One region of the Paraburkholderia sp. BR10954 genome, then DNA from elsewhere that is predicted to be linked to it. Evidence: predicted binding sites of a transcription regulator. Region 1 holds the regulator's gene; the other holds the start of a gene.
The links. Region 1 encodes FNR, which switches genes on or off when oxygen is low (the NO sensors DNR and NnrR bind a similar motif). Its sites were predicted from a motif close to TTGATNNNNATCAA; they were not measured.
Positions count from the first base shown of each region.

Region 2: a site for FNR is predicted at 9,561-9,574, ahead of AB4Y34_RS19100 (basic amino acid/polyamine antiporter). Genes of this name have one in related genera too.

Region 1 covers NZ_JBFRCK010000013.1:156,203-172,090, forward strand. The annotation lists gene AB4Y34_RS19685 (UxaA family hydrolase) at 20-1,567, shown strand; gene AB4Y34_RS19690 (alpha-hydroxy acid oxidase) at 1,632-2,885, shown strand; gene AB4Y34_RS19695 (FAD-binding oxidoreductase) at 2,903-4,321, shown strand; gene AB4Y34_RS19700 (DUF4142 domain-containing protein) at 4,454-5,143, shown strand; gene AB4Y34_RS19705 (ATP-binding protein) at 5,138-5,623, opposite strand; gene AB4Y34_RS19710 (APC family permease) at 5,629-6,999, shown strand; gene AB4Y34_RS19715 (helix-turn-helix transcriptional regulator) at 6,996-8,174, opposite strand; gene AB4Y34_RS19720 (helix-turn-helix transcriptional regulator) at 8,293-9,396, shown strand; gene AB4Y34_RS19725 (DUF3564 domain-containing protein) at 9,471-9,845, opposite strand; gene AB4Y34_RS19730 (zinc-dependent alcohol dehydrogenase family protein) at 10,109-11,098, shown strand; gene AB4Y34_RS19735 (universal stress protein) at 11,491-11,961, shown strand; gene AB4Y34_RS19740 (PAS domain S-box protein) at 11,995-13,095, opposite strand; gene fnr (fumarate/nitrate reduction transcriptional regulator Fnr) at 13,218-14,000, opposite strand; gene AB4Y34_RS19750 (response regulator) at 14,017-14,424, opposite strand; gene AB4Y34_RS19755 (universal stress protein) at 14,673-15,134, shown strand; gene AB4Y34_RS19760 (universal stress protein) at 15,178-15,681, opposite strand; gene AB4Y34_RS19765 (universal stress protein) at 15,705-15,888, opposite strand, start outside.
Region 2 covers NZ_JBFRCK010000013.1:17,859-33,746, forward strand. The annotation lists gene AB4Y34_RS19065 (FadR/GntR family transcriptional regulator) at 1-667, opposite strand, end outside; gene AB4Y34_RS19070 (gamma-glutamyltransferase family protein) at 890-2,674, shown strand; gene AB4Y34_RS19075 (MFS transporter) at 2,743-4,170, shown strand; gene AB4Y34_RS19080 (GAF domain-containing protein) at 4,211-4,774, shown strand; gene AB4Y34_RS19085 (MFS transporter) at 4,771-6,027, shown strand; gene AB4Y34_RS19090 (RcnB family protein) at 6,128-6,463, opposite strand; gene arcA (arginine deiminase) at 6,700-7,959, opposite strand; gene AB4Y34_RS19100 (basic amino acid/polyamine antiporter) at 8,010-9,431, opposite strand; gene AB4Y34_RS19105 (ATP-binding protein) at 9,809-11,152, opposite strand; gene AB4Y34_RS19110 (response regulator) at 11,149-11,889, opposite strand; gene AB4Y34_RS19115 (hypothetical protein) at 11,897-12,019, opposite strand; gene AB4Y34_RS19120 (GFA family protein) at 12,016-12,387, opposite strand; gene AB4Y34_RS19125 (patatin-like phospholipase family protein) at 12,951-13,994, shown strand; gene AB4Y34_RS19130 (GntP family permease) at 13,997-15,493, shown strand; gene AB4Y34_RS19135 (replication initiation protein) at 15,619-15,888, opposite strand, start outside.

The sequences.
Region 1 (15,888 bases):
CCTGTCTTCGAGGCTTTTCATGTCGACTCAAGCTAGCGGCGCGTGCCCGATCATTCGCCTGCATCCCGCCGACGACGTCATCATCGCGACCCGGCAGTTGTTGCCGGGCACGCGCATCGACGCGGAACAACTGGTCGTCGCCGGGCTGATTCCACCGGGACACAAGATCGCGACGCGCGACATCGCGCAGGGCGAGCCGGTCAAGCGCTACAACCAGATCATCGGCGTAGCGCGTGAAGCGATCGCGCGCGGCCAGCATGTTCATACGCACAATCTCGGCATGTCCGAGTTCGCGCGCGAGCACGCGTTCGGCGCCGATGCGCAGCCGACCGTCTACGTCGCTGAACCCGCGCATTTCATGGGGATTCGTCGCGACGACGGCCGCATCGCGACGCGCAATTACATCGGCATTCTGACCAGTGTGAACTGCTCGGCGACGGTTGCGCGCGCGATTGCCGATCATTTCCGGCGCGACGTGCGTCCCGACGCGCTCGCCGACTATCCGAACGTCGACGGTGTAATCGCCTTGACGCACGGGCTCGGCTGCGGCATCGACATGCAAGGCGAGGGCATTGCGATCCTGCGTCGTACGCTCGCCGGTTATGCGGTGCATCCGAACTTCGCGTCGGTGCTGTTCGTCGGGTTGGGCTGCGAGACGAATCAGATCGACGGTGTGCTCGCGGCGGGCGGCCTCGACGCCAGTTCGACGAAGCTGCGCAGCTTCACGATCCAGGACAGCGGCGGCACGCGCAAGACGATCGAACGCGGTATCGCGATGGTGCGCGAGATGCTCGCCGACGCGAACCGCGTGCAGCGCGTGCCGGTACCGGCTGCGCATCTATGCGTCGGTCTGCAATGCGGCGGCTCGGACGGCTACTCGGGCATCTCCGCGAATCCGGCGCTCGGCGCCGCGGTCGATCGGCTCGTGCGGCATGGCGGCACCGCGATTCTGTCGGAAACGCCGGAAATCTATGGCGCCGAGCATCTGCTGACGCGCCGCGCGGTGAGCGCCGCGGTCGGCGACAAACTGCTCGCGCGCATCGCATGGTGGCAGGACTATTGCGCGCGCAATGGCGGCGCGATGGACAACAATCCATCGGCGGGCAACAAGGTGGGCGGTCTGACGACGATCCTCGAAAAATCGCTCGGCGCGGTCGCGAAGGGCGGCACGACGAATCTGGTCGACGTCTACGAATACGCGCAGCCGATCGCCGCGAAGGGCTTCGTGTTCATGGATTCGCCCGGCTACGACCCGGTGTCCGCGACCGGACAGGTCGCCTCGGGCGCGAACCTGATCTGCTTCACGACCGGGCGCGGCTCCGCTTACGGCTGTGCGCCGTCGCCGTCGTTGAAGCTGGCGACCAACACCGCGTTGTGGGAGCGCCAGCAGGACGACATCGATATCAATTGCGGCGGAGTGATCGACGGCAGCGCGAGCATCGACGAACTCGGCGAAGCGATCTTCCGCATGATGCTCGACTGCGCTTCCGGTACGCGCACCAAGAGCGAGCTGCACGGCTACGGGCAGAGCGAGTTCGTGCCGTGGCAGGTCGGCGTGGTGACCTGAACGGCTGCGCAGCGACACAACCAACAATCAAATAGACGAGTCAATCACGCACTGGAGGATGCAATTGGAACGCCGCCTTTATTCAGGCCGCGACGTGAAGCGCGCGCACAGCATCGATGATCTGCGCGCGATGGCCCGCAAGCGTCTGCCGAATTTCTGTTTCGAGTATGTGGAGGGCGGCGCCGAAGACGAAGCGACACTGCGGCGCAACCGCGACGTGTTCCGCGAAATCGCTTTTCTGCCGCGCACGCTGGTGAACGTCGAAAAGCGCAATCAGAGCGTGACGCTGTTCGGCGAGCGCAGCGCGTCACCGTTCATGATCGGCCCGACCGGCTATAGCGGCCTGATGTTTCGCGAAGGCGACGTCAAGCTGGCCAGCGCGGCGGCAGCGGCCGGCATTCCGTTCGTGCTGAGCAACGTGTCGACGGTCTCGCTGGAGGACGTCGTGCGGCGCGCGGGCGGTCGCGTGTGGATGCAGGTCTATATGTACCGCACGCGCGAATCTCTGGCGAAACTGGCGCAGCGCGCGAAGGCCGCGGGCATCGAGGCGCTGGTCGTCACGACCGACAGCGCGGTGTTCGGCAAACGCGAATGGGACCTGCGCAACTACATCGAGCCGCTGAAGCTCGACTGGCGCAACAAGTTCGACGTGCTGCGCCATCCGGGCTGGATGGCCAACGTGCTGTGGCCGAACGGCATGCCGCGCTTCGCCAATCTCGGCGACCTGCTGCCGCCGGGGCAGGACAGCGTGAAGGGCGCGACGATCACACTGGGCCGGGAACTCGACCCGTCGTTGTCGTGGGACGATATCCGCTGGCTGCGCGATCTGTGGCCGCGTCGGCTGATCGTCAAAGGCGTGCTGGGTGCGCCGGATGCGCTGAAGGCGCTGGAGGCCGGCGTCGACGGCATCGTGCTGTCGAACCACGGTGGGCGGCAGCTCGACAGCGCGGTATCGGCGATGGACGTGCTGCCCGAAGTCGTCGAGCAGGTTGGGGGTAAGCTGTGCGTGATGCTCGACGGCGGATTTCGCCGCGGCTCCGAGATCCTGAAGGCGGTCGCGCTGGGCGCCGATGCGGTATTGCTCGGACGCGCGACCACCTATGGTCTGAGCGCGGGCGGTCAGCCGGGCGCCGAGCGGGCTATTGAGATTCTGCAGACCGAGATCGACCGGGCGCTCGGCTTGCTCGGTTGCTGCGATATCGCCGGGCTCGACCGTAGTTATCTGCGTTGGCCAGGGCAGCAGGCGCCGCTGTCGCGCGTGCACTCGCAAACGCAGACCCAAACGGTGCAGGCGCGCGCAGCGGCTCTGTCCGCCTGACGAACTGGAGATATCTGATGCAGCAAGAACCGAACGCCGCGACCCGCGGTAACGAAGCTGTCGCCGCGCTGCGCGAAACGCTCGGCGCGGACATCGTGAGTCTGCCGGCCGAATTTGGCGGGCGGCAGTTCGCCGACTGGAGCGGCACGCCATCGACCGATCCGATAGCGTTGATCCGACCGCGCACGACCGAACAGGTCGCCACCGCGCTCAGGATCTGTCATCAATTCCGCCAGCCGGTCGTCACGCAAGGCGGCATGACCGGGCACGCGGGCGGCGCCTGCGTGCTCGGCGGCGAGGTTGCGCTGAGCGTCGAGCGGATGAACGGCGTCATCGACATCGATCCGGTCAGCGCGACCATCACCGTGTTCGCGGGCACGCCGCTGCAGGCGGTGCAGGAAGCGGCCGATCACGCCGGCTTCATGTTCGCGCTCGACCTTGGCGCGCGCGGCAGTTGCACGATTGGCGGCAACATCGCAACGAATGCGGGCGGCAACCGCGTGATCCGCTACGGGATGATGCGCGACCAGGTGCTCGACGTCGAAGCGGTGCTCGCCGACGGCAGCGTGATCGGCGGCGAGCGCAAGATGATCAAGAACAATACCGGCTACGACCTGCGCAACCTGATGACCGGCAGCGAAGGCACGCTCGGCGTCATCACGCGCGCGGTGCTGCGCCTGCGCGCCAAACCGCGCGCAATCTCGACCGCATGGTGCGGCATGCCGGATTACGAGGCGGTGACCACGCTGCTCGGCCGCGCGCAGGAGCGGCTGCCGGCCGGCGTGTCCGCGTTCGAGGTCATGTGGCCCAGCTATTGCGACTTCGTGCGGGAACGCCTGCCCGAACTGCGCGTGCCGCTCGGCAGCGATCACGCTTACTACGTTTTGCTCGAGACTTGCGGCGCGGACCCGGAGCGGCAGGCGGCGGCGTTCGAGGACTTTCTCGCCGACATGCTCGACGCCGGCGTGATCTCCGACGCCGCGATCGCGCAATCGGACGCCGACGCCGCGGCGTTCTGGGCGATTCGCGACGCGCCGGCCGAATATCCGCGCCTGATCCCCGGACGCATCTCGTTCGACATCAGTTTCGCGGTCGCGCAGGCGGGCGATGCGGCGCAGCGTTGCGACGAGCGGCTGCGCGCGCGCTGGCCGCAAGCGACGATCCTCGTCTACGGGCATCTCGGCGACGGCAATCTGCACGTGGTGGCGCAGGAACCGGGCTGGACCGACGAGGACATCGATGAGGTCAAGCGCGTCGTCTATGAACTCACTGGGGAAATGGGCGGCTCGGTATCGGCCGAGCATGGGATCGGCGAGGAAAAGCTGAGCGTGCTCGGCATGTCGCGCTCGCCGGCCGAACTCGCCGCGATGAAGGCGATCAAGCTTGCGCTCGATCCGCACAATATCCTGAACCCCGGCAAAGTGATCGCGATGTAGTGTGCGGTAGTTTCTGGCGTCACGCGTCAATGTGGCGCGCGCATTCCGGGCGCGTTGCTGGTCGATCCGGAACGCGCTTCTCCGACGTGACATCCAATCCCATATCCGCAATGGAATATGGGGAGATGTCATATGAAACTCATCATCCACACAGTGCTGGCGGCGACCCTCGCGTTAGCGAGCATAGCGTCTGGTGCGCAAGGCACCGGGCCGAGCGATCCGCAGATTGCCGCGATCGTCGTGACTGCAAATCAGGTCGATATCGACGCGGGCAAGCTCGCGGAAACCAGAACGGAATCGAAGGACGTGAAGGCGTTCGCGCAGCGGATGGTCACCGATCACACCGGCGTCAACAAGGCCGCGACGGATCTCGTGAAGAAGCTCAACGTGACCCCCGAGGACAATCCGACGAGTCAGAACATCAAGCAGGGCGGCGACCAGAACATCGCCAAGCTGAAGACACTTTCGGGCGCCAGCTTCGATAAGGCCTATATCGATCACGAGGTCACCTATCATGAAAACGTGATCGACGCGCTCGACAAGACGCTCATTCCAAGCGCGAAGAACGAGCAACTGAAGGCGCTGCTCGTGAAGGTGCGGCCGGCGTTCGTCGCGCATCTCTGCGTCGAGGAGACCGCGCAGTGTCTGAGCATTCCTGAAGCGACGGTGCGGAGCCGGCATTTCCGCGCGCGCAGCATGTTGCGCGAGTCGCTTGCTCAGGCGCTCGATCTCGCCGAGCGCGATGCGTTCGAATTCGGCGGGGCGCAGTGCGATCGCATCGTTGCGAGCGTTCTCGCGAAAATATCCGGCGGCGCGTCATAGCATTGGCGACGCGTGCGGGGGCACCGTGAACTGAACGGCCGCGCCGCGCGGCGTGGATTCACCCACCCACAAGCGGCCACCATGGGCGTCGATAATCGAACGACAGATGGAAAGTCCCATGCCCAGACTCGTCGCCTTCGTCGCATAGAACGCGTTGAACGCGTGTTCCGGACCGTTCGGGCCGAAGCCCGGCCCGGAGTCGCGCACGGTGACGACCACGCCGGCACCGTCCGCCTCGCTTGTGCTGACCCGCACGTGTCGAGCCCCCTCCAGACTGCCCATCGCCTCCAATGCATTCCGGAGGCACGTGTGGCGCTGCCATTGACTACAGCCTGACGCGGCGGCTGGTCTCAGAGAACCTTCCGCTGTGCTTCTAGCCGATTCGCGCGTGGCGACGGTACGTCCAACGGACGCTCCGTCCGCTCGCGGCCGACTCGCAGATGCCCCCTGTACATGGGGTGTTTCGCCTTCGCGCGACATCTAGCATGAATACGACCGTGCTAGTCGCCGCAATCGATCTGGACTTGCATCGAGTCACAGCACAGCAAACAGCGAAGGAGAAAGAAGTGCCAGAATTGCGTCGGCAGATTTCGCTGTTCGGCGGCACGGCGCTGGCTGTCGGGATGGTCGTGGGCTCCGGCGTGTTTGGTCTTCCGGGCCTTGCGCTGCAGCTGGGCTCACCGCAAATCGCGGCATTCGGATGGTTGGCCTGCGCGATCGCCTGCCTTCCGCTGCTTTGGGTGTTTGCAATCCTTGGCACGCGCTACGCCTCCGCCGCTGGCATTTCGCGTTACGCCGAAGCCGCGCTCGGGCGGCGCGCCGAATCTGCCGTCACGGCCGTTCTCTGCGGCACGTTCCCGCTTACCGTGCCGGCCCAATCGATGATCGGGGCAAGCTATGCGCTAGTTGCCTTTGGCCTCGGCAAGAGTGCTCATGTCCCGATCTGCATCTCGATCTTGCTGGTTGCCGTTACGTTCAACCTCGTCGGCATTCGCAAGGCTGCGCTCGTCAATAAGCTCTCGCTCGCATTGATCGTCGCTGCCGTGCTCGCCCTTTGCGTGACGAGGCACGCCGACCTGCGCACCGGTATGCTGTTGTGGACGCGTCCCGACTGGACAGGCGTCAAGCCATCGCAAGTCTGGAGAGTGAGTGCTCTGCTTTTCTGGGCATTTATAGGCTGGGAGAACGTCTCGTTCGGTCTCGAGGAGTTCCAGCAGCCGCAGCGAACGATCAAGCTCGTTTATCTGGCTAGCTTTCTCGTCGTAGTGGTGTTGTATTCTCTGCTGGCAGGCACCGTAAACGGTGCGTCAAGTAACCAGTCGTCGGTGAACGCGGCAGAAGGCATTGCTCAGCTCGTTCCCTTGCGCTGGCAGTCTGCATTCGCGCTCGTGACAGTCGTGATTATCCAGGCGACAGCCAATGCGTGGGTCTTCGCTGCCAGTCGTCTTTTCTATGCCGCCAGCAGGAACCGCCTGCTGCCCGGAGTCTTTGCGCGCCTGGACGCGCAAGGAACGCCTCGCAACGCAGTATTGTTGGTGGCGGCAAGCTTCGCGGCCGTACTGGCAGGGGTGACGGCATTTCACATCCAGATCTCGGATCTATTGATCGTTGCTAACCAGAATTTTCTGGTGCTCTACCTGGTATGTATCTTCGCTTGCTGGAAGATCGAACGCGGAGCACAGCGATGGCTTCTGACACCGCTCGCATTTCTGTCCTGTGGTTTCCTGATGGCGGATTCGAACTACAAGATCCTCTATCCGATAGCACTACTCGTGCTCGGCATGCTGAGTCAGCGCGTGCGTGAAAAACGCCCGCTTGCCGGTCTGGCGGAGACGGCCTTGCCGCCGCGACTTTAGCGGCCATCGGCAGATTCGAAAGCTTGCAGACTACTGCGCAGGATCAACGCGACGAGCTCGGCCTGCCTATGTGTGCAGGTCTTGCCCAATATCTGTTTCAGGTATCCCCGCGCTGTGCCTAAGCCGATCGTGAGCTTCGTCGCCGCCTCTTCGAGGCAGTAGCCGTTGGCCAGTAACACCGCAAGTTGCGCCTCGCGGCGGGTGAGTTGGAACGTTTCTACGAGTACGTCCGCATCGACGTTCGGCGCACGATCGGCTTCCGTCAGGAACAGAGCGCCACGTATGGTGTTGGATTCGCCCGCATCTCCATACGCGCCAGACCGCTGGTGCAGGTCGAATGGCATGATTCTGACGACGAGTGGCAGGCGCGGCGGATCGCGCGAAAGATAGCAGCGCGTGGGTGCGGCTCGTTGTATCGCACTCTCGCGGCCGCTGCGTTTTATGTCATGCAAGCCAACCGAGCTGGCCATCGCCTTCTGCAACAACAGTGTTTCCGCGTGCCTCGTCGCCGCCACCGTGCGTTTCGACAGCACCAATCCGTCGCCACTCGATGCAAGCGCCTCGGCGCATCTATTCACGAACACAGGGCACAGCGCGGCGTCGAACAGAATGACGCCGACGCTCGCGCGATCGAGCAAATCAAATACCGACTTGACGTTCGCGTCCGCGCGCACGAGCCGCTTGCCCACTTCAAGCGAGTTGATAAGGTGGGGCACAACGACATTCAAGGCGTCTACATCTTCGTTATCGAAATCCGCTGCGCCTAATTCGCGCCCGGTCGAAAGATAGACCTGACGCACAGGCGTGCGCACGAGTGGCGTGACGATCCCGTAGAACCCGCCAGCCGGACGAACCGCCTCGTTATACAGATCCGAGCGTCTGAAATCCGCATCCGAAATCGCTGACGATTGACGCAATGACGTTCCTGCCGGAATGGCGCTGATCCAGTACGGCATTCGTGACGCGAACTCGCGGTGCAGCCGTGACGCGGAATAGAGGTCGATGCCGGTCGACGCGACGACACCAGCGGCATCTCCGGTCACTTCGTTGAGCACCGCTTTATGTGCACCAATAGCGTTCACGACCGAATCGAGCGCCGTATGCCATTCCCCGGGATCGAGCGCCGCCTGATAGACGAGCCGCACCGCCGCATGAATGTCATCGACTCGTCCCATCTTTACATCTCCGCTGGACCGATACCCTCGCAAATGGGAGTAACAGTCGTGCCTAACGTCTGACAGTATAGGAAGCAACCACAGGCATAGCGGATTTCTACGATCCCCGGAGACAGAAATGTCTTCAAAACACGCTGCTTTGTCAGGTCACGTCCGGCGGCTGTGCTCGCTTGGATCTGATCCGCACATCGTCATTCCGCACGTCGTCGAAACGCTTCGTACGCTGGTCGGCGCGGACTGGGGCATGTTCTTCTACGCGGACGCGCAGTATGCGCTTAGCGACATGTACAGCCAGAACGAGGCCATCTACGCAATGATGCCGCTCTACATGTCCGAAGTGCACAATACGGAAATGCAGGTTGATGCGATGGGGGTTAGCTTTTCGACTGCGATGCGGCGAGGACGAGGATACGAAAACTCGGCACGCCACGATGGGGCGTTGCTCAACAGCACGATGTATAACGAGCTCTACCGCCCTATGTACATCCGGCACAGCCTGGAACTGACGGCCTTCGATGGGAAGCGCGGGTGGGGCAGCGTGACGCTCAAGAGAATGCCCGGCGGCCGGCCGTTTTCCGAACGGGACCTCGCCGACATTCGACCTTTGTCGGCACATATCGGGCATGCGCTCACGTCGCCCAAAGGCCGGCATCCCGATCACACGGAAGACGGCCGTTCGTCGGTTATCGTGGCCGACGACACCGGTAAGATCATGTTGCAGAACGACGACGGCATGCGGATGCTTGCGCTCGCAGGCGGAGAGTCGGTCAGCCACGCGCAACACACGCGGCTCCCGGGTTGGCTGGCGCCGCTACTTGCCAATTTCAACGGAATCTGGCGAGGCTGCGCCGCAGCGCCACCTGTCCTGGAACGGTTCAACGCCGCCGGTCGATTTACGTTCAGAGCGTATCGCTTCGACCACGCAGCAGTGAGCGCGGACCACGCATGTATCGCTATCTACACCGAGCATTTCCCTCCGCTCGCGTTCGAAATCGAGACGCGGGGATTTCAGCTTGGCTTGAGCGAACGGCAGCGGCAACTCTGCATTTACCTGTTGCTCCGACGCTCGCATGGGGACATTGCGCAACTGATGGGTATTCGCGAAAGCACTGTAATCGACCACGTGCGAAAAATCTACGCGAAACTCGATGTTCACAACCTGACGCAGCTCCAGGCCTCTTTTCGTAACGTCCAAGGCGGTACGGAGCGGTGGTGCCGCTGATCTCGAGCGCGTGCGGCAAGCGCAAGCGACGGCAGTCGTGGCGATCGCCGCCTCCGCGGTTACGACGCGCCCAATCACGCGTTTTCGTCGGTTGCGAATACGCTGGTTTCCGGTTCCGTCTGTTCGACGTCGATGCATTGCACGCGCCAGTGACCGCTGATCAGGCTGCGGCCGCCCTCCGCGCACCACTGCACGCGGCCGATCTCGCCTTCGAACGGCCCGTCGAGCTGGTTGAGATCGAGCCCCTCGAGCGCGCAGACCGGCGTCGTGCCATGCGGCGCGCACACGAGCGTATTGCCGCAACCCACATGCAACGCGCCCCAGTCGGGCAAGTCGAGCCCGAAATGACCTTCGCGCGACCATTGCCGCGTGTCCTTGTCGAGCCAGAGAATGGCGAAGGCCATCGGGTTGACACGATCGAACGTGTCGAGATGAACGGTCAAACGCATGGCAAGTCTCCGCAATATAAATGACTGGTTCGTATTGGCCAGGTACCCGTTGCCCGAACGTGTGCGCGTCCTGCGCCTATCAGGAATAAGATCAGTGTACGGGCGGCGAAACGGCCCTTATTGACCCCGATCAAACGGTTCAGGGCAGCAGCCGATCGCGCGACACAATGGCGCGCCTATGCTGATCTGATGAAAGCGGCGCGCAGCTCGCGATCTGCATCACGTCAGCGTGCCGCCGCCGAAGCGTCCGAAGGAGAAACCCGATGCGAGCGATGGTGTTCGACGGCAGCTCGGCGACGCTGACCGAGCGGGCAGTGCCGGATCCGCGGCCCGGCGCCGGCGAGATTCTGATCGACGTTCATGCCTGCGGCGTGTGCCGCACGGACCTGCATCTGGTCGATCGCGAACTCGCGCATCCGAAGCGGCCGGTGATTCCAGGTCACGAAATCGTCGGCGTGGTGGCCGAATTGGGCGCGGGCGTCAGCGGTTTCAAGGTGGGCGAACGGGTCGGCGTGCCGTGGGTCGGCCATACCTGTGGCCACTGCCGCTACTGCCTGTCCGCCCGCGAAAATCTCTGCGACGACGCTGGCTTCACCGGCTACACGATCGACGGCGGCTATGCCGAGCGCACGGTCGCCGATAGCCGCTACTGCTTCCATCTGCCGCCGCACTACAGCGATGTCGAGGCCGCGCCGCTGCTGTGCGCGGGTCTGATCGGCTATCGCACGTTGAGCATGGCGGGCGACGCCGAACGGATCGGCATCTACGGTTTCGGCGCGGCCGCGCATCTCGTCGCGCAGGTCGCGCGTCACCGGCAGCGCACCGTCTATGCGTTCACGCGTCCCGGCGATCACGCGGCCCAGCAACTCGCGCTGCGCCTCGGCGCGACATGGGCGGGCGGCAGCGACGAGGCGCCGCCCAGCGAACTCGACGCCGCGCTGCTGTTCGCGCCGGTCGGCGCACTGGTGCCGCTGGCGCTGCAGGCGGTCGCGAAGGGCGGCGTGGTGGTGTGCGGCGGGATTCATATGAGCGACATTCCGTCGTTCCCGTACGCGTTTCTGTGGGGCGAGCGGCGCGTCGTATCGGTCGCCAATCTGACCCGCGACGATGGGCTTGCGTTCATGCGCAGCGCCGCGGAGACCCGGCTCGCGATCGAGACGACCACCTACCCGTTGCGCGACGCGAACCGCGCGCTCGACGATCTGCGCCACGGCAAGCTGACCGGCGCGGCCGTGCTCGCGGTCCGCTCATGATCTGTTCGCGAGCCATGGTCGCTTGATGCAGATCAAGCCGCCCGCCGCGCCGGCGTTCATTATGTAAGCGCGCACCGTTGGGCGCCCCGTCACGGGCCGAGGCGCGGCGACGATCCGAGGAAAGCCGATGAACACTGCTGCCGAGCGCAACACCTTCCACCGCGTGATGATCGCGTCCGCGGGCGGCACCGGACTGGCGCTCGCCACGCATGTCGCCCGGCAGTTCGTCGCCGCGAATGCGCGCTTTCGTCTCGTCGACCGCGACCAGCACGCGGCTCACCGTCGCGGCATACGCGCGGCACGCCGCATCCGGCCAGTGCGGGCGGGCCCCTTTATCTGTAGCAGGGGCGCGCCACGCGCGTTGACAAATCCAACCTCAGTGGAGAATCGGCATGTATCAACATATCCTCGTCGCGCTAGACGGCAGTAGCTTTTCGAAACGCGCGCTGAAAGAAGCGGTGAATCTCGCCGCGCTGACGAAGGCCGTCGTGCATCCGGTTTATGTAGTCGACAAGACGCCGATCTTTTCCTATGCCGGCTATTACGACCCGCTCGCGCTAGTCGAAGCATTGCGCCAGGACGGCCACTCGGTGCTCGAGCAGGCCGAGCAGGCCTGCGCCGCCGCCGATGTGCGTTGCCGGCCCGCGATGATCGAGTCGGAGAGCCTGTCCGACGACGTCGCCACGATCGTGCTGCGCCACGGCGAGGACGTCCACGCCGATCTGCTCGTGCTGGGCACGCATGGGCGACGCGGCGTGCGGCGCCTCGTGATCGGCAGCGTGGCGGAGCGGGTGCTGCGTTTCTCGACCTGTCCGGTGTTGCTGATGCGAGAGCAGATCAGCGAGGAAGCGCCCGAGGAGTAATCCGCGTTAGCGGGGCGCGGCGGCGTGGGGGCACTACACGAGCGCGTCGGCTGGTATCTGGATCGAGATCCTGAAACCATGGCCCGGCGAGCTGATGAACGATACGTTGCCGCGCAACTGCCGCACACGTTCGCGAATGCCAAGCAGCCCGAATGAAGTTGTTCCCTGCGCATGATCCGGCGCGACACCCACGCCGTCATCGTCGATATCGAGCGATACGATCGGGCCCGCGCAGGTCATGTCGATGCGTACGTGCCTCGCCTTGGCGTGCCGCGCGACGTTCGTCAACGCCTCCTGAACGATGCGAAACAGCGCCGTCGCCGCGAATTCGCCGCATACCGGCTCGGCGGGTTCGAGATGCACGCTGGAGCGCACGTTGTAGCGTTTCGTGAAGTCTTCGGCCAGCCAGTCGAGCGCGGCGGCGAGTCCGAGGTCGTCGAGCAGCGGGGGGCGCAGATCGGCGGCGATGCGCCGCAGCGAAGCGGCCATCCAGTCGATCTGCTGTTGCAGCTCGCGCGTTTGCGCCGCAAGCGGCTCGGTGTCGGCTTGCTTGTTCAGCTTCGCTTCGAGCAGCGCCACGCTCATTTTTAGCGCCGTCAGCCGTTGGCCGAGATCGTCGTGCAGTTCGCGCGCAATACGTTTCTGCTCGTTTTCACGGGCGATGTGCGTGTGCGTGGATACCTGACTCGCGCGCTCGAGTTCCGCGAGACGCATGCGCTCGGTCAGGTCGCGGGTGACCTTGGCGAAGCCGAGCAGCGCGCCGGACGCATCGTGCACGGCGGAAACGACCGCATTAGCCCAGAAACGCGAGCCGTCGCGACGCACACGCCACCCTTCGTCCTCGGCGCGGCCTACGGCTGCGGCGGTTTCCAGTTCGCGCGCGGGCTTGCCGGCCGCGATGTCTTCCGGGGTATAGAACTTCGAGAAATGCTGGCCGATGATTTCTTCGGGCGTGTAGCCCTTGATGCGCTGTGCGCCGGGATTCCAGCTGGTTACGCGGCCGGCGGGGTCGAGCATGAAGATCGCGTAGTCCTGTACCGCTTCGACCAACATGAAATAGCGATCCTCGACGGACACGTCCGACCCGGACGCAGCACTGGTGAAGCAGGAAGACTCGCCGCTCGATAGACCCATCGCTCCTCCGGGCGGCCACGCAAGGTCGCGTACCGCAACGCACTGAGTTATATCAGTTCAGGAGCGCCTGTTCCACCCGGCATGTCCCGCGAACGAACGTGGGGCGGGCGTCGCGCCGGTGCTCAGACCCGAGCCAGTCTTTCCGGATCTTCGATGCGGATCGTTTTGCCGTTCGCCTTGACGAGGTGCTCGCGCTGGAACTTCGAGAACATCCGGCTCACCGTTTCGAGCTTCATGCCCAGAAAGCAGCCGATTTCCTCGCGCGTCATGCGCAGATGAAACTCCGCGGCGGAAAAGCCGCGCGCCTTGAAGCGCTTCGACAGATTCAGGAGGAACGTCGCGACGCGCTGCTCGGCGGTCATCGTGCCGAGCAGCAGCATCTGGCTCGATTCGCGCACGATCTCGCCGCTCATCATCTGATAGATGTGATGCTGCATCGGTCTGATCTCGCGACAGATCGCCTCGAGCTGCGCGAACGGAATGATGCACACGACGCTATCTTCGAGCGCAATCGCATCGCAGTTCTGCTTGGCCTCGCCGATGCCGTCGAGGCCAAGCGAGTCGCCGGCAATCTGGAAGCCAGTCACGTGCTCGCGACCGTCGCGATGCATGACCACGGTTTTGAATGAGCCGGCGCGTATCGCGTAGATGCTTTGAAACTCGTCGCCCGCGCGATACAGCGCGTCGCCGCGTTTGATCGAGCGCGTCGAGCAGATCAACGCATCGAGCCGGCTCAGTTCGTCCGGTGTCAGCTCGGGCGGCATGCAGATCGCGCGCATCGCACAGGTGGAGCAGCGCGTGACGGCGTGGCGTGCCGCCGCGGTGCTGGGCGCGACGTGGATCGGTACGACGTGCGAGGTGCGAGGCGCGTCGTGGCGGGGTTCACGGACTGCGGCAACTTGCATGATCGGCTCCTGGCGGTCAGACCCGATGCGCACGACGCGCATAGGCAATCGCTTCGATGGCGCGGCAGGCGAGCTCGAACTCCGAGGTCTTGTCGAAGAAGAAGTCGGCGCCCGCCGCTTCGCACGCGCGGCGAAACGCCGTCGCGTCATGATTGGTCAGCACGATGCTGACGATGGACGGCCGCACCCGCGCTAGCGCAGCGAGCAGCAGGAGGTCGGTCTTGCCCGAGAAGCACGGGTCCAGCACCGCGACATCGGCGCGACTCGCGACGATGTCGTCGAACGCGTGCTCGACGCCCGCCGACTCGCCGGCGATTTCGATGCCGGGAATCAGCGCGATCAGGCAAGCAAGCCGGTGCCGGACCTCGACCGCATCGTCGACGAGGAAGATTCTCGATAAGGTGGCTGACGGGGCGGTGTCCATACCGACCAGTATTGGCGACCTAATCTTGGAAATATATCGGCAGCGCTTTAAGCGGTGCTAGGAGTTCAGGTAGTGGTTGTAGGATTATTCCTGGTGGGTTGCTGGCGATGTCGTCCAGCAGCGGCGGCACCGAGCGGCGGCCCGTTGACCTGCGTCAAGCCGAGTGGCGGGGCGCGCTTCACACTGTCGGTGCAAACGCGCGACGGCACCACTTCGGGTCATGCCAGCGCTTTCAGAGGGAGTCCGACATGTATGCACGAATTCTGGTTGCACTCGACGACAGTCCCAGCGCGCAGCGCGCCTTCGCCGAGGCGCTGAAGCTCGCGAAGCTGACCGGCGCCACGCTCGAAGCCTGCTGCGTGGTGGGGCACGGCAAGTGGTCGGACAATGCCGACGTGGCTTTCGAGCCGGAACCGGCGGGCGCGGCGCAAGATTTCGCCAGCCGCGCGCTCGATGGCCCGCGCGAGCTGTTGCGCGAGGCGCAGGTGCCGGGCGGCGTGCGGGTGATCGACGCTTACGCCGAAAACGTGTCGGCGGTGCTCGCGCGCGTCGCCGACGAAATCCAGGCCGATCTGATCGTGATGGGCACGCATGGCCGCCGTGGCGTGCAGCGCTTTCTGCTCGGCAGCGTCGCGGAGTCGCTCGTGCGGTCGACCGACATACCGGTGCTGATCGTGCGGCATGACGAACAAGCCCACCCTCGGCCCTGAAGCGCCGCGCAGAGCCAGTTTCGAGCGGCTCAGGTGAGTTCGCTCAGGCGGGTCCGCTGTCGGCGCTGTCCGGGACTGGCTGGACGCGCGTCGCGCCGCTCGCCTGCGCGGGAATCATCAGCACCGGGCAACAGGCGCGGCGCAGCACGCGCTCGGCGACGCTGCCGAGCATCAGCCGTTGAAACCCGCGGCGGCCGTGCGTGCCCATCACGATCGCATCGGCGGGCCATTCGCGCGCCGTCTCGACGATGCGATGCGCGACGTCTTCGCCGGTGGTCGCGGCTTCGACGGTGCGGGCCGTGCCCTTGACCCCACGTGCGCTCATCCGGCTCTGGGCGTCGGCCGCGATCCGCTTGCCTTCCTCGATGAACGCGTCCTCGATCGTGGAAGGATCGAAGCCGGGCGCGTCGTAAGGGATGATGGGTACGTCGATCACGTACAGCGGCATCAGCTCCGCGCCCGATTGGGCGGCGAGGGTCAGCGCGGCGTCGAACGCGCGCGAGGCCGTGGCGCTGCCGTCGAGCGCGACGAGTAGGCGGTGAAACATGGCGGGCTCCTTAAGCGCGCACTTCAGTGCGACAACAGCACCGGCACGGTCATCGATTCGAGCATCGTGCGCGTCGCGCCGCCCAGCACGACTTCGTGCAGACGCGAATGCGCGTAGGCGCCCATCACGATCAGGTCGCAGCCGAGGTCGGCCGCCTGCGACAGCAGCGCGTCGCCGACCGGCGCGCGGTCCGCGACGCTCAGCTCG
Region 2 (15,888 bases), 140 kb from region 1:
GCGCCGCCGCTGCATCGGTCTTCGCCGACGCGCGCCACTGCACGCTCAGCAGGTGCTCGCGCATGCATTGCGCGGCCGCGTCCGCATCGCGCGCTTTCAGCGCATTGACGATCGCCTGATGCTGTTGCGCGAAAAACTGCCGCGTCTCCTGCGCGGACGTTTTCTCGCGAACCTCCGGCTTCACCCGCATGCCGTTGATCACCTCCATCAAAGCGATCAACGCGGGATTACGCGTGGCATGTCCGATCAGCAAATGAAAGCGATGATCCCATTGCTGCCACTCTTCGTCGTTTTTCGCGGCGGCATTTTTGCGTGCGCATTTCTCCAGTTCCTGCAGATCGTCGCCACTCGCTTTAGTAGCGGCCAGCGCGGCCAGCGCCGGTTCGAACAACAGCCGCATTTCCGCGATATCCGCGGGACTTGTACCGGCGCGCAAGCCGCGCAGCGTCGGCGCAAACTTCAGCGGCCGCGCGCCCAGATAGGTGCCGCGGCCGACGCCGCGCCAAACGCGCCCCGACGCCTCGAGTGAAGCGAGCGCCGCGCGCAACTCGCGGCGGCTCACGTCCAGTTCTTCGGCGAGCTTTCGTTCGGGCGGCAGCGCGTCACCGTCCTTCAACTGATGGTCGGCGATGTAGTCGAGCAGCACACCCAGTACCCGTTTTTCCATGTTATTCCGTGAACCAATTTGTATTGGTCTCAACGATACCAGAATCGCAGCGACTTGACACGGCAGCACCCGGTGATTTTTGATTCGCTATACTGGCTCGCAATTCGCGGGTTAACACCGGGTGCAACCCGGCTTCGTTAGACTTACGCTTTCATTTTCTCTAGTCGAACCATTAAATGTTGGTTCGAATCGTTCGGAGCCGTCGTCGCCAAGGAGTCGCGCATGTCGTTTACAACCCGTCCAGAACTGATCGGCACCTTCGGCATGGTGGCCTCGACGCACTGGCTCGCGAGCGCATCGGCGATGGCGGTCCTCGAAAAAGGCGGCAATGCGTTCGACGCCGCCGCTGCCGCCGGCTTCGTCCTGCAGATCGTCGAGCCGCATCTGAACGGTCCGGGTGGCGAACTGCCGGTGGTGTTCTACAGTGCGCGCGAAGAACGCGTGCGCGTGCTGTGCGGACAGGGCGTGACGCCCGCGCGCATGACCATCGAGCGGATGCGCAAGATGGGGCTCGACGTGGTACCGGGCACGGGCTTGCTGCCCGCGGTCGTGCCGGGCGCGTTCGGCGCGTGGATGGCGCTGCTGCGCGACTATGGCCAGTTGCCGCTCGAAGACGTGCTGAGCTATGCGATCGGCTACGCGGAAAGCGGCTATCCGGTGCTGCCGCGCATGGCATCGTCGATTTTCGCGATTCAGGAGTTCTTTCGCACCGAATGGACGACCTCCGCCGAGCAATGGCTGCGCAACGGCGAGGCGCCGATGCCGAACCAGTTGTTCGCGAATCCCGCGATCGCCGAAACCTACAAGCGCATCCTGCGCGAGGCGAACACTCGCAGCGATCGCGCCGAGCAGTGCGACCGCGCGCGCGATGCCTTCTATCGCGGCTTCGTCGCCGACGCGATCGACCAGTACTTCCGTTCGACCGCCGTACTCGACACCTCGGGCCTGCGCAACAGCGGCCTGCTCGATGCGGGCGACCTCGCGCGCTGGGAGCCGACCTACGAAGACCCGGTGTCGTACGACTACGCGGGCATGCGCGTGCACAAAACCGGCCCGTGGGGCCAGGGCCCGATGTTCCTGCAGCAGCTCGCGCTGCTGAAGGGCTTCGATCTCGGCGCGATGGACCCTCTCGGACCCGATTTCGTGCACACGGTGATCGAGTGCTCGAAGCTCGCATTCGCCGATCGCGAAGTGTTCTACGGCGACCCGGCGTTTTCCCATGTGCCGATGGACGTGCTGCTCAGCGACGCATACAACGGCGAGCGGCGTCGCCTCATCGATCCGCGCCGCGCGTCGTTCGAATTCCGCCCCGGGCTGCTCGGCGACAGCGAGCAACGCGCCGCGCGCATCGTCGCGAACGCCGGGCGCGAGCAGGCCGGCGGCTTCGGTCAGGGTGAGCCGACCTTCGCTCCACTGCCCGAATTGCGCGGCGACACCGTGCATCTCGACGTGGTCGACCGCTGGGGCAACATGGTGTCGGCTACGCCGTCGGGCGGCTGGCTGCAGGCATCGCCGGCGGTGCCGGGTCTCGGCTTCAACGTGACTACTCGCGCGCAGATGTTCTGGATGGAAGAAGGCCTGCCTTCATCACTCGGCCCGGGCCGCCGCCCGCGCACCACGCTGTCGCCGACCCTCGTCACGCGCGACGGCAAGCCGTACGCAGCCTTCGGCACGCCGGGTGGCGACCAGCAGGATCAGTGGTCGCTGCAACTGTTCCTCAAGCACGTGCATGGCGGGATGAACTTCCAGGCCGCCGCCGATGCGCCGTCGTTCCAGACCGCGCACTTCCCCGGCTCGTTCTATCCGCGCGCGATGCAGCTCGGCAAGATGTCCGCCGAGTCGCGCTTTCCGGACAGCACGCTCGCCGAACTCCGCGCGCGCGGCCACGATCTCACCGTCACGGAGCCGTGGGCGCTCGGCCGGGTCTGCGCGGTCGCGATCCGCAACGGTTTGATGCGAGGCGCGGCCACGCCGCGTCAGATGCAGGCTTACGCGATCGGCCGATAAGCGGCCCGAAGCAGCCATCAGCACAGAACGCGCGACCTCGTCGCGCGATTTCCTCAGGAGAAGTTGCCGTGTCCGCCGTCGCTGCCCGTCTTGAAAGACTTCCCCTATCGAGCTTTCACCGCAGACTGCTGCTGATCGGCGGGCTCGGGTACATGTTCGACGGACTCGATTCGTCGTCGCTCGCGTTCCTGCTGCCGGTCGTCAGCAAGCTGTGGCAATTGACGAGCGCGCAGACCGGCCTGGTCGCGAGCAGCACCTATATCGGCTATTTTTTCGGCGCATTCCTGTCGGGTGTGCTCGCCGATGTGATCGGCCGACGCCGCATCATGATGAGCGCGCTCGCCATCTATTGCGTCGCGTCGCTCGCGAGCGCAACCGCGCAGGACTGGCACACGTTCTTCGCATTGCGCGTCGTCGCGGGTTTCGGTTCGGGCGCGGAGACCGTCGTGATCGCGCCGTTTCTCGCCGAGTTCGTGCCGCGCCGCTATCGCGGCATTTTCTGCGGCGCGCTGGTCGGCTTCATGTCGTTCGGCTATCTGACCTCGTCGATTCTCGGCTTCGCGGTGGTGCGCAACTTCGCCGACGGCTGGCGCTATCTGGCGGTGATCACGTCGCTGCCCGTCGTGATGCTGCTGTGGTGGCGCCGCACGCTGCCCGAATCGCCGCGCTGGCTCGAAAGCCAGGGCCGTGCGGACGAGGCGAACGGCATCGTCGGCCGCATTGAGGCGGCGTTCGTCGAGCGCGGCATTGCGCTTGCTCCCGTGAGCGCGGCCAACGCGCTTCACGCGGTGCCCACGCCGGCCTCGACGCCGAAGCGCGGCAACGCGTGGCGCAACGTGCTCGCGCTGTGGTCGCCGCGACTCGCGCGCACGACCACGGTCAGTTGGCTGATGTGGTTCTCGGTTGCGTTCGCGTACTACTCGTTCTTCTCGTGGATCCCGAGCCTGCTGGTCAAGGAAGGACTGACGATGACGAAGAGCTTCGGCTATTCGATCGCGATCTATGGCGCGCAGATTCCCGGCTACTTCTCGGCGGCGTGGCTCAACGAGAAGATCGGGCGCAAGGCGGTGGTCGCTTCCTACATGCTGCTCGGCGGGATCGCTGCGATCACGCTAGCGGTTTCTCACACCGGCATACAGATCATGACCGCGGGCATCGCGCTGTCGTTCTTCATGAACGGCGCATTCGCCGGTGTCTACGCTTATACGCCGGAAGTGTTTCCGACCGCGGTGCGCACCACGGGCACGGGTTCGTCGTCATCGTTCGGCCGCATCGGCTCGGTCAGCGCGCCGATTCTCGTCGGCCTCGTTTATCCGCTGTTCGGCTTTCTCGGTGTGTTCGCGATGACCACGACGGTGCTGGTGATCGGCGCATGCGTGGTGTTCTTCCTCGGCATCGAAACGCGCAACCGCTCGCTCGAAGATATCGAAGCGAGCGAGCTCGAACCGGCTCACGACGCGCGAGGCCAGTTGAACTCCACCCGCATGCACAGCTGAATGGCACTGCGACTCTTCACATTTCCCGATCCAAAACGCGATGCAAACGATGCAAGGCAACCTGACCGAATCCGCACCGCACGATACGCAGACGCTGGATATCGCGGACCTCGAACGCCTCGCGCTAGCGATGCGCGTGAAAGGCCAACCACTTGAGCTGTTCCGCGCGGTTCACGCGGTGGCGGCAAAGGCGATAGGCCTGAGCCTGATTACGATCATGTCCTACGATGCGCAGCGACACGAGGTCGAACGGGTCTACACGAACATGCCGGACGTCTATCCACTGGGCGGCCGCAAAAGGAAGCAAGGCACCGCGTGGGCGCGGCAGATACTCCAGGAGCTGAAGCCATTTCGCGCCGCCACGTCGAAAGGCATTCGCGAGGCCTTCGACGATCATGCAGTGATGACAGGTATGGGTCTCGGCTCGATCCTGAACATCCCGATCGCCTATGACGGCGTGTGCATCGGTACGATGAACCTGACGCACGAGGAAGGCTGGTACACCAGCCGCCATGAAAGCATGGGCCTGCTGATCGGCGCCTTCCTTGCCCCCGCTCTCATCAAACAGGGTACGCAATCCCCCGCTTGCGTCGCGCGTTCATGAAAACACCATCCGATCTGCAACACTATCCAGCCGTGCCCCATCCGGCCGTCTCGCAAGGCCGCTGGGTGCTGGTCTTCGTGCTCGGCTACCTCGCGCTGATCGCCGATGGCGCCGACGTGATGATGTACGGCCTGACCCTGTCGCGCATCAAGGACGACTTCGGGCTGACCAACGTCGAAGCGGGCGCGCTCGGTAGTCTGACCTTGCTCGGCATGGCGATCGGCGGCATTGCCGGCGGTTGGGCGAGCGATCGTCTGGGCCGCGTGCGCGTCGTCGCGTGGGCGCTCGCGCTGTTCTCACTCGGCGCGGGGATGCTCGGGTTCACGCACAGCTTCATCGAATTCGCGGCGGTGCGCTTCGTCAGTTCCCTCGGCATTGGCTGCATGGTGCTGGTCACCACGCTGGTGGCCGAATACGTGCCGACCGAGCGGCGCTCGCTGGTGCTCGGCATGCTGCAAACCGGCATTTCGGCCGGCTATATCGTCGTGATCGCGCTCAGCAGCTGGATCCTGCCGCAGTACGGCTGGCGCACGCTGTACTACGTGTCGGCCGTGCCGGTGCTGCTCGCGTTCGCGATCAAGTTCGCGGTTCCCGAACCGGCCGCATGGCTCGCGAGCCGCGCCGCCGACCGCGCGAACAAGACGCGACTCGTCGACAATCGCTACGCGCAGATTTTCCGCGACCGCCAGGCACGCACGATGTTCATCCTGTGGACCTTCGCGTCGATCTTCGTGCTGTCCGGCTTTTACGGTCTGAACAACTGGCTGCCGACGTACCTCGAGAAAGAACTGCACATCAAGTTCAGTTCGCTGACCGGCTATATGATCGGCACGTACGTGGTCGCCTTCATCGGTAAGATCTTCGCGGGCTGGCTCGGTGATCGCTGGAGCCGGCGCGGCGTTTACGTGCTCGGCTGCATCGGTGCGGCGCTCTTTCTGCCCGTGATCATTTTCTGGCACACGCGCGACAACATTTCCACGCTGATGCTTTTCTTCGGCTTTCTGTACGGCGTGCCGCTCGGCACGATCGGCACGTTCATGTCCGAGAGTTTCGCGACGTCGGTGCGGGGCACCGCGGTGGGCGGCTCGTATAACCTCGGGCGCTTCTGTTCGGGGGCGGCGCCGATCGTCATTGGTTTTATCGCGACGCAGTTCTCGATCGGACTCGGCTTTCTCGTGGTCGGGGCGGTGTTCTTTTTGAGCGGCGTGACTGCATTGTTCGTTCCTGACCGGCTATACGATACGCAACAGTGAATCTATAGCGACCATGACGAGACGATGTCGTGTCAAAGAAATGCCCAGGACCCGGCGCTAAATCCTGGTCGGCGGATTCCCTGGGCACCAGGATGAAGCATTACTCGTTTCCGGCGACGATGTTGGAGATGGTCCAGTTGTTCGTCGTTACGAGCACATAATCGCCATTGACGCCTAGCCATTTATGCCCGCGCGGCGGCGCATTGAGGCCGTGTCCGCGCCAGTCGTCCATTATGAAATTGTAATGACGGTATTCGGTGGGCACACGTTGGCCTTTGTGCCAGTCACGATGCGGAATCGACGGCATCACCTGCTGACGGCCAGTACCGGCCATCTGGCCGCCCTCGTCCTGCGGCTGCGGTCCAGCCGCAATCGCGAACGCCGACACCCCGGCAAACGACAAGGCGACGAGTTGCGCAACAAAGCGATTATTCATGTTCGAACCTCCGTGCGGTGGAAGAAAGCTCCGGGCATTCACGTGATTGACGTGAAAAGTAATCGTCCAGCTACTCGCAGATTCATTAACTCGAACTTCATTGCAGCGAACGCTGGTCTACCGAACGTAATCCTTGCAAATCGCGAGATGCCAAATTCGATATTTCAGGCCTGCCTCCAAGTCGTTAAAAAGTATAGTAAAAGGAAGTTCGACTTCAAGCCGGACCGCCTGGCTGATCAATAGTCGACCGCATCGCGAATGATCGGGCAGGTCATGCAGTGACCGCCGCCACGTCCACGGCCCAGCTCCGCACCGACGATCGTAATCACCTCGATGCCCTGCTTGCGCAAAAGCGTGTTCGTGTACGTGTTGCGGTCGTATGCATAGACGACGCCCGGCGCCGCGCACACGAGGTTCGCACCGCTATCCCACTGCGTGCGCTCGCGCTGATAGTCGCTGCCGCCCGCCTCGACTACGCGCAGATGCTTGAGCCCGAGCGCCTCGGCGACGACATCGGTGAACGGCTTGTTTTCGGCGTGCAATTCGACGCCACTCGGATGACTGCTCGGCCGATACGAATAGGTGCGCGTCTTCGCCATGAAGTCCGGGGCCACCAGCACGCAATCGCGATCGGCGAACGTGAACACGGTATCGAGGTGCATCGCCGCGCGAATCTTCGGCATCGCCGCGACGATCACGCGCTCGGCCGCGCCCTTCTTGAACAGCGTTGCCGCCAGTTGACTGATGGCCTGACGCGAAGTGCGCTCGCTCATGCCGATCAGCACGACGCCCTTGCCGATCGGCATCACGTCGCCGCCTTCCAGCGTGGCGAGACCGTGATCCTGGGTCGGATCGCCCCACCACACGTTGACCTTGCCCGCGAAGTCGGGGTGGAACTTGTAGATCGCCGTGGTCAGGATCGTTTCTTCGTGACGGGCCGGCCAGTACAGCGCATTCAGCGTGACGCCGCCATAGATCCAGCAGGTCGTGTCGCGCGTGTACAGCGTGTTCGGCAACGGCGGCAGCAGATATTCGGTACCGCCCGCCGCTTCCTTCGCAACTTCCAGCGCCTTGCCGCCGTGCGCTTCCGGGAAGTCGTGCGTGGATAGCCCGCCAATCAGCGTTTCGGCCAGCTTGCGATTGTCGAGCCCTTCCAGATAGCTTCTCAATTCATCGATAAAGCCGAGGCCGACCTGGTTCGGCACCACCTGGTTGTCCAGAATCCATTTCTTGCCTTCGTGCACCGCGACCGTTTCGGAGAGCAGATTGTGCATCTCCACCACTTCGACGCCACGGTCGCGCATCTTCGTGACGAAGTCGAAGTGGTCGCGCTTCGCGTTCTCGACCCACAGTACGTCGTCGAACAGCAGTTCATCGCAATTGCTCGGGGTAAGACGCTGATGCGCGAGCCCCGGTGCGCAGACCATCACTTTGCGCAGCTGCCCGACTTCCGAATAGACGCCCAATTCACCCGCTTTCGCGTCCGTGTTCGCCATGATGACCTCCTGAATATCAGTGGTGACCCACTCTGAGCAATCTGATGTCGTTAGATTGTGATCCTTCCGGTTACGAGGGCGTAGATGCCGATGATCGCGCCAATGACGATGACGGTAAAGATGAACCAATCGGAAATGATGAAAACGTTCTTGCTCTGCTCTCGTCGCGCCCAAAAATAAAGAGCTGTGCCGGGCGCGTACAGCACCGCGGCAAGCAGAATGAATTTCAGGCCGCCCGCGAAGATCATGAATGAGGTGTAGATCACGGCGATCGCGGCCATGATCAGGTCGCGCCGGCGCTCGTCGGCGCGAAGGTCGTAACCGTCGCCGCGATTCGCGTTCATGCATCCGAAAACCGCAACGAGCAGGTACGGAATCAACGACATCGCGCTCGTCAGATTCAACATCAGCGCGAATGCATCGCGCGAGAAGTACGTGCTGATGACGAGCAACTGCACCACGATGTTGGTCAGCCACAATGCATTAGCCGGCGTCTTGTTGATGTTTTCCTTGCCGAAGATCGCAGGCATGTCTTCGGTCCTCGCCGCCGAGAACAACACTTCGGCGCAGATCAACGACCAGGCCAGATAAGCGCCGAGCACCGAAATCAGCAGACCTATGCTGACGAAAACGGCGCCCCAGTGACCGACCACCGCTTCGAGCACCGCAGACATCGACGGCTGCCGCATCGCCGCAATGTCCACGCGCTCGAGCACCGCATAAGGCAGCATCGTCACGAGCACCATCAGCGAGGTGACGACGACGAAGCCGAATATCGTCGATTGCCCGACGTCGGAGCGCTTCTTTGCATAACGGGAATAAACGCTCGCCCCTTCGATGCCGATAAACACGAACACGGTGACCAGCATCGTGGCCCGCACCTGCTCGAAGATATTGCCTTCGAGACCGCCGCCGTAGAGGTTGGCCTGGAACAGATCCATCCGAAAGCCGAACAACAGGATCAGAATGAACACCAGAATCGGAATGATCTTGGCGACCGTAACAATACTGTTGATGAAGGCCGCCTGCTGCACGCCTTTCAGGATCATGTAATGAAATAGCCAGATGCCGATCGAAGCAACGACGATCGCGACGACCGTATTACCGTCGCCGAACACCGGAAAAAATGCGCCGAGTGTGGACTTGATCAGCACCCAGTAAGAAACATTGCCGATACAACTGCTGATCCAGTAGCCAAATGCGGAAAGAAAGCCCGGATAGTCGCCAAAGCCCGCTCTCGCATACGCAAACACGCCGGCGTCCAGTTCTGGCCTTCTTTCCGCCAGCGTCTGAAACACGCGCGCCAGCATATACATGCCGGTGCCCGCAATCAGCCATGCGATCAGGGCGCCCAGCGGACCGGTGGCGTCGGCGAAGGTACGCGGTAGGGAAAATATCCCGGCTCCGACCATGCCCCCAACGACCATCCCGGTGAGTTGCATTTTTGAAAGCTTTTGTGGAGTGGACGCCATTCGGATTCCTTTTTAGTGACCCAACACGGATCTGTAATCAGATTCGAACGAAACGTGTCTCTCGGCCAATCTTGCTGTCGATCAGCCGCGTTACTCTGCAACCACCACACGAAAAGAATGGTCTGTCCGTTGACGTTTGTCAATTTATCGCCGCGTGCATCGATAAGCCGCATTCAATATCGATGATTTAACAATGATGCGACGTGTCGCATCACCAACGCGGTTTTCTCGAATGATGGGGAATCGCTGAAGCGAGCTGAAAATGTGGTCGCTCAGAACTACTGATAAGCGGCTGAGCGACAGCTCGGAATGACGCGCGAACGTCATCAATGGTCCAAACCCGATGACGATTTCGCAGTGGCGGGGATCGGGCCCAACTATGACTCGCGCAACTTCCTCAACGTCAGCCGCGCTTCGAGGCCACCGCCAACGCGGTTGTGCAGCGTGAGCGTCGCGTCCATCGCGAGCGCGAGTTGCCGCGCGATCGCGAGCCCCAGCCCCGTGCCGCCCGTTTGACGATTGCGCGAATCTTCGAGTCGCACGAACGGCTCGAACACCGTCTCCAGCGACTCGGCCGGAATGCCGGGACCGCGATCGAGCACCGACACGGTCGCCTCGCCATCGTGCAACGCGCCGATCTCGATCTGCGCGGCGCCGGCGTACCTCAGCGCGTTATCGACCAGATTGCCGACGATGCGCTTCAACGCCTGTGGACGCAACCTCAGCGACTGGCCGAACTGGCCCTGCAGCGACACTTGCTGGCCGGCGTCCACGTAATCGCAGACGAGGCTATCGAACAGTGCATCGGGATCGATGCGGCGCGGCACTTCGGTCGTGCCGTGCATCGTGCGCGCATAGGTGACCCCTTCCTTGACCAGCGCCTCCATTTCCTGCAGGTCCTGGCGCAGCTTCGCGGCTTCGCTGTCGTCATCCATCGTGTCGACGCGCAAACGCATGCGCGTGATCGGCGTCTGCAGATCGTGCGAAATCGCCGCGAGAATCTGCATGCGCTCGGTCATGTACGTGGCGATCCGATCCTGCATCGCGTTGAACGCGCGCGCGGCGCGCGCCACTTCGGACGGACCGGCTTCGGGCAGACGGTCGGCCTTCAGGTCGGGGCCGAGCGTGTCGGCCGCGACTGCGAGCTGATTCAGCGGGCGCGTCGCGAGCCGCACCGCCAGCCAGCAGCAGGCGCCGAGCACGAGCAATTGCAGCGTCAGCACGAGCGGCAGCCAGCGCGACAACGGTGCGCCGGGCATCGGCCGCAGATCGATGGTGAGCGGCGTACCGTCGCTCAGTTTCAGGTGCACCTGCAGACGCTCGCGATCGCCTGGCACCGCGTTGACGGTCAACGGATAGCGCGTGCCGATGCCGTCGCCGATCGATTGCGCGACGCGCGCCGACAGGCTTGCGTCGACCGGTGCGCCGGCCACGCCCTCGCCGAGCACGAACTCGTAACTGCGCCGCGCAAGGCGCGGCAGCCACTGGGCGCGTTCGTCGGGCGGCAGATGGTCGAGCAGCGCGACCGAGCTCGCCACCTCACGCTCGATGTAGCCCATCATGATGTTGGTCATCGTCTGGTCGCGCTCGGTCATCGTGAGCCAGAACGACAGCGCCTGCGCGAGCGCGAGCCCGACGAACAGAATCACCGCGAGCCGCGCGAACAGCGTGCGCGGCCAATGTGGCCAGCGCAGCAACGACGGTGACACAGATACGCTCATTGCGGATCTCCGATCGCGGTGACCGCTGCCGAAAACACGTAGCCCTCGCTGCGCAGCGTCTTGATGTAGCGCGGCTCGCGCGCGCCGTCGCGCAGGCGCTGACGCAGGCGGCTCACCATCAGATCGATCGAGCGGTCGAACGGATCGGCCTGGCGTCCCTGGGTCAGGTTCAGCAGCTGGTCGCGCGTGAGCACGCGCTGCGGGTGATCGAGAAACACGCGTAACAGACGGTACTCTGCGCCGCTCAACGCCACTTCGGTGCCGTCCGCGTCGAGCAGATGGCGCGCGGTCGTGTCGAGCCGCCAGTCGCCGAAGCACAGCATCGGCGCCGACTCCGTCACTTCCATGCCGGGCGGCAACATGCGCGCGCGGCGCAGCACCGAGCGGATTCGCGCGAGCAGCTCGCGTGCGGCGAACGGTTTGGTCAGGTAATCGTCGGCGCCCATTTCGAGCCCGACGATCCGGTCCGCTTCCTCGCTGCGCGCCGTCAGCATCAGAATCGGCACCGCGCGGAACTTGCCCGCGCGCAGCTCGCGGCACAGCACGAGGCCGTCTTCGCCGGGCAGCATCAGGTCGAGCACGATCAGGTCGGGCGCGCCGTTCTCGAGCGCGGCGCGCATCTGGCGGCCATTGGCCGCAAGCGTGACGCGCACGCCGTTTTTCTCGAGGTATCCCGCGAGCAGTTCGCGGATACCGCGATCGTCGTCGACGATCAGTACGTGGTCGGAGGTTTCCATCGACGGATTACCTGCCGCGGCGTTTAAGTTGCACGCCGCTCGATTGGATCAGTGAACACTGCAACGGATGCGCGAGTTCCGCCGCGAAGCCGCCCACGACGAACACGGCGATGGCAAACAGGCGTTTCATGCGTCCTCCAGCACGGAAAGACTCGCGCCGTCGGCCACGCTGGCTTCGAGCGCATAAGGATCGACCCCGTCGAGGCAGCCGATATTGACGCGCCATTGCAGCGGATCCCTGCGCGTCTGATGAAAAGGATAGATGCCGCAATGCTTGCAGAAGTAGTGTTTCGCGACCTTCGTGTTGAACTGGTACAGCGTCAGCGAATCCTCGCCACTCAGAATCTTCAGTTGACTCGCGGGAAAGAGCGGCGTCATCAGCGCGCCCTTGCGGCGGCACAGGCTGCAGTTACAGCGGCCGGCCGGAACGATTTCGGTGCGAACTTCGAACTTGACGGCCCCGCAGTGACAGGACCCTTGCAGCAACCCGGCGCTCATGGTGATCTCCGTGATTTGACGATGCCTGCTTTTATAGCCTGGTTCATCAGTCGAATTATGTCGTAATGTATCCGGCCGCCGAGACGATACATTACATTGCAATAAGCCGTGGCAATTAGCGCAAGGCGAAACAGCGAAGTTTAAGCGCGCGCGAATTAGCATTTAAGCGGCACGCGCAAAACGGATAATGCGGGTTGATTCATTGCCGCCGCATTGTCGCGCTCCCCCTGCAAAGATACTCCGGTTATCCATGATTATGTGAGCGCCTCGGCGAGGCGCGTCAGCCGGGCTCCCCACACGCTGTTTTTTACCTCGGCGTGACCAACCGGCTTTCTCTGTCCCGCCTGACTGGCCGGCATTGCCAGGCACAATCGCGCGGCGCCTCGAATACGCTTGACTTTTAATCACTAGCCACTTCCAATACCAATGGTGCAGTGCGATGCTTCACCTCTGAAACACGCCTCACGTCATTCGGTAATTCAAAGCATTGGCCAGCAGTTCATTCGTCCGCCGCGCATGCGGCGTCAGCTCGAAATGGAGCACTCCTCATCACGGGAGTCGTCTTGGCTGCAAGAAAAAACCAACCCACTCGCCGCGAACCCGCCCTTATCGATCTCGCATTGCAGGGTGGCGGTTCGCACGGTGCTTTTACATGGGGCGTCCTCGACCGTTTGCTCGAAGAGTCGTGGCTGCAGATCGAAGGGATATCGGGTACGTCGGCTGGCGCGATGAACGCCGCGGTGCTGGTAAGCGGCTACCAGGTGGGCGGCGCGGCCGGCGCGCGCGCCGCGCTCGAAGCGTTCTGGCGGCGAGTATTCGAAGCGTCGGTGTACAGCCCGTTTCGCCGCAGCCCGTTCGACGTATTGATGGGCCGCTGGACGCTCGACTACTCGCCGTTCTTCATCGCGATGGACCTCGCGGCGCGGGTGTTTTCTCCGTACGACCTGAACCCGCGCGGCGTCCATCCGCTGGCGAAGATTCTGCAGGACTCGATCGATTTCGGGCATCTGCGCGACGCGCCGATCAAGCTGTTCATTACAGCGACGCGCGTGCGCACGGGCCAGGCGCGTGTGTTTCGCAATGGCGACCTGACGCCCGACGTGCTGCTCGCCTCCGGCTGCCTGCCCACGCTGTTCCAGGCCGTGCAGATAGACGGTGAATACTACTGGGACGGCGGCTACGCCGGAAATCCGACCATCACGCCGCTGGTACGCGAATGCACGTCGAGCGATACGCTGCTGATTCAGGTCAATCCCGTCGTGCGGGATGAAACACCACGCACCGCGCGCGACATCATCAGCCGCCTGAACGAAGTCGCGTTCAACGCGCCGCTGCTGAAAGAGCTGCGCATGATCGCGCTGCTGCGGCGCGCCGCGGACGCCGGCAGCGACGAAGGCCGCCATTGGGCGGCGATGCGGATCCATCGGATCTCGAGCGAGCTGATGACCGAACTCGGCTACTCGTCGAAACTGAACGCCGAGTGGAGCTTTCTGACGATGCTGCGCGACGAAGGCCGACGCGCCGCGGACGCGTTCCTCATCGAGCACGCCGATTCGATTGGCGTGCGCTCCTCGCTGGATCTCGACGCGTTGCTCGAGGGAGTCTGACCATGGAAGTCATCACCGTGTCCCCGCTCGCGATCGGTCTCGGACTCTTTGGCATGCTCGCGAGTCTCGCGCTGCTGATCGCCTTCGCATACCGCGGCTGGACCGTGCTGCTGCTCGCACCGTTCGCCGCGATGCTGGCCGCCGCGATTTCGGGCGAACCGATTCTCGCGCACTGGACCCAGACCTTCATGCTCAGCGCCGCGCGCTTTCTCGCGCAGTTCTTCCCGTTGTTCCTGCTCGGCGCGCTGTTCGGCAAGCTGATGGAAGACAGCGGCTCCGTGAAGGCGATCGCCAGTTACATGACCGAGAAGCTTGGCGCGCATCGGGCGATTCTCGCCGTCGTGATCGGTGGCGCGCTCGTCACCTATGGCGGTGTCAGCCTCTTCGTCGCGTTCTTCGTGCTCGCGCCGATGGCCACCGCCCTATTCCAGGCCGCCAATATCCCGCGCCGTCTGATGCCGGCCGCGATCGCGCTCGGCACGCAGACATTCACGATGTCCGCGCTGCCGGGCACACCGGCGATCCAGAACGCGATCCCGATGCCGTTCTTTGGTACGACGCCGTTTGCGGCGCCCGGGCTCGGCATCGTCGCGAGTATCGTGATGGTGGCGTTCGGGCTGTGGTGGTTGTCCTTGCAGCAATCGCGCGCGAAGGCGGCCAACGAAGGATTCGACGGACTCAACGCGGCGGTGAAATCCACCAGGGCGTCGGCCAGCGACAACCTCGTGCGCGAACGCGCGAGCGTCTCGCAGAGTTTCGATCCGGAGGAAGCGAAACGCGGGCACCTCAGCGAGGATCTGCCGTCGTTCGGCGTCGCGCTCGCGCCGCTCGTGCTCGTCGTGCTGACGAACTTCGTGATGAACGTGATCGTGCTGCCGCGCATCGACGCGGACTATCTGGCCGAAGTCCGTTGGGGTGAGACGTCGCTTTCGGCAGTCGCCGGAGTGTGGGGCGTGTGCGTGGCGCTCGTCGTCGCGATCGTGGTGCTCGTGCTGGTCAATCGGCGCCGCCTGCCGGCGCTGCGCGAGACGATCGACGCGGGCGCGAATGCATCGGTGCTGCCTGTGCTCAACGTCGGCAGTCTGGTCGGCTATGGCGCGGTGATTGCCGCGTTGCCCGCGTTCGCGCTCGTGCGCGAATGGGTGCTCAGCGTCGGCGGTGGTCCGCTCGTATCGCTCGCGGTCGCGACGAACCTGCTCGCGGGATTGACCGGTTCGGCTTCAGGCGGTCTCACGATCGCGCTCGACGCGCTCGGCGGCACCTATCTTCAACTGGCCGCGCAACACGGCATCGACCCGGCGCTGCTGCATCGGGTCGCCGTGATGTCCTCCGGGACACTCGATAGCCTGCCGCACAACGGCGCGGTCGTGACGCTGCTTGCGGTATGCGGCTCGAACCATCGTGAGAGCTATCGCGATATCGTGATGGTCGCGATTCTCGGCGCGTTGCTCGCGCTGGTTGTGGTGATCGTGCTGGGCTCGCTGCTTGGCACGTTCTGAGGGTTTTGTGCTTTCTAAAGTATCGAGGGGTCTTGCGCTGAAGTTGCTGTTCGTCAGTGCAAGACCCCTTTCCTGTTGCTGCTCGGCCGAGTCTGGATTGCTTGCCTGCTGACTAGCCGCTCACTTCACGCTGCCGCGCGCGCCGCATTCATCCGGCCGAACACGAACTGCCCCAGATACCAGACCAGCTCCGTATTCGCGAGGATCGCATCTTCGGTGACCGTCGACGGTTCGAGCTTCATCCGACGCAGCATCAGCTTGCCTTCGCGCGATGTCGTCCACGCATGCATCAGTTCCTTGCGCGTCTTCGCATCCGCGGCGTTGAAATGATCGCGGCCCTTGCGCGAATCCTCGTTCATGCGCGCACGCACTTCTTCTTCACGCGTCGCGATGCT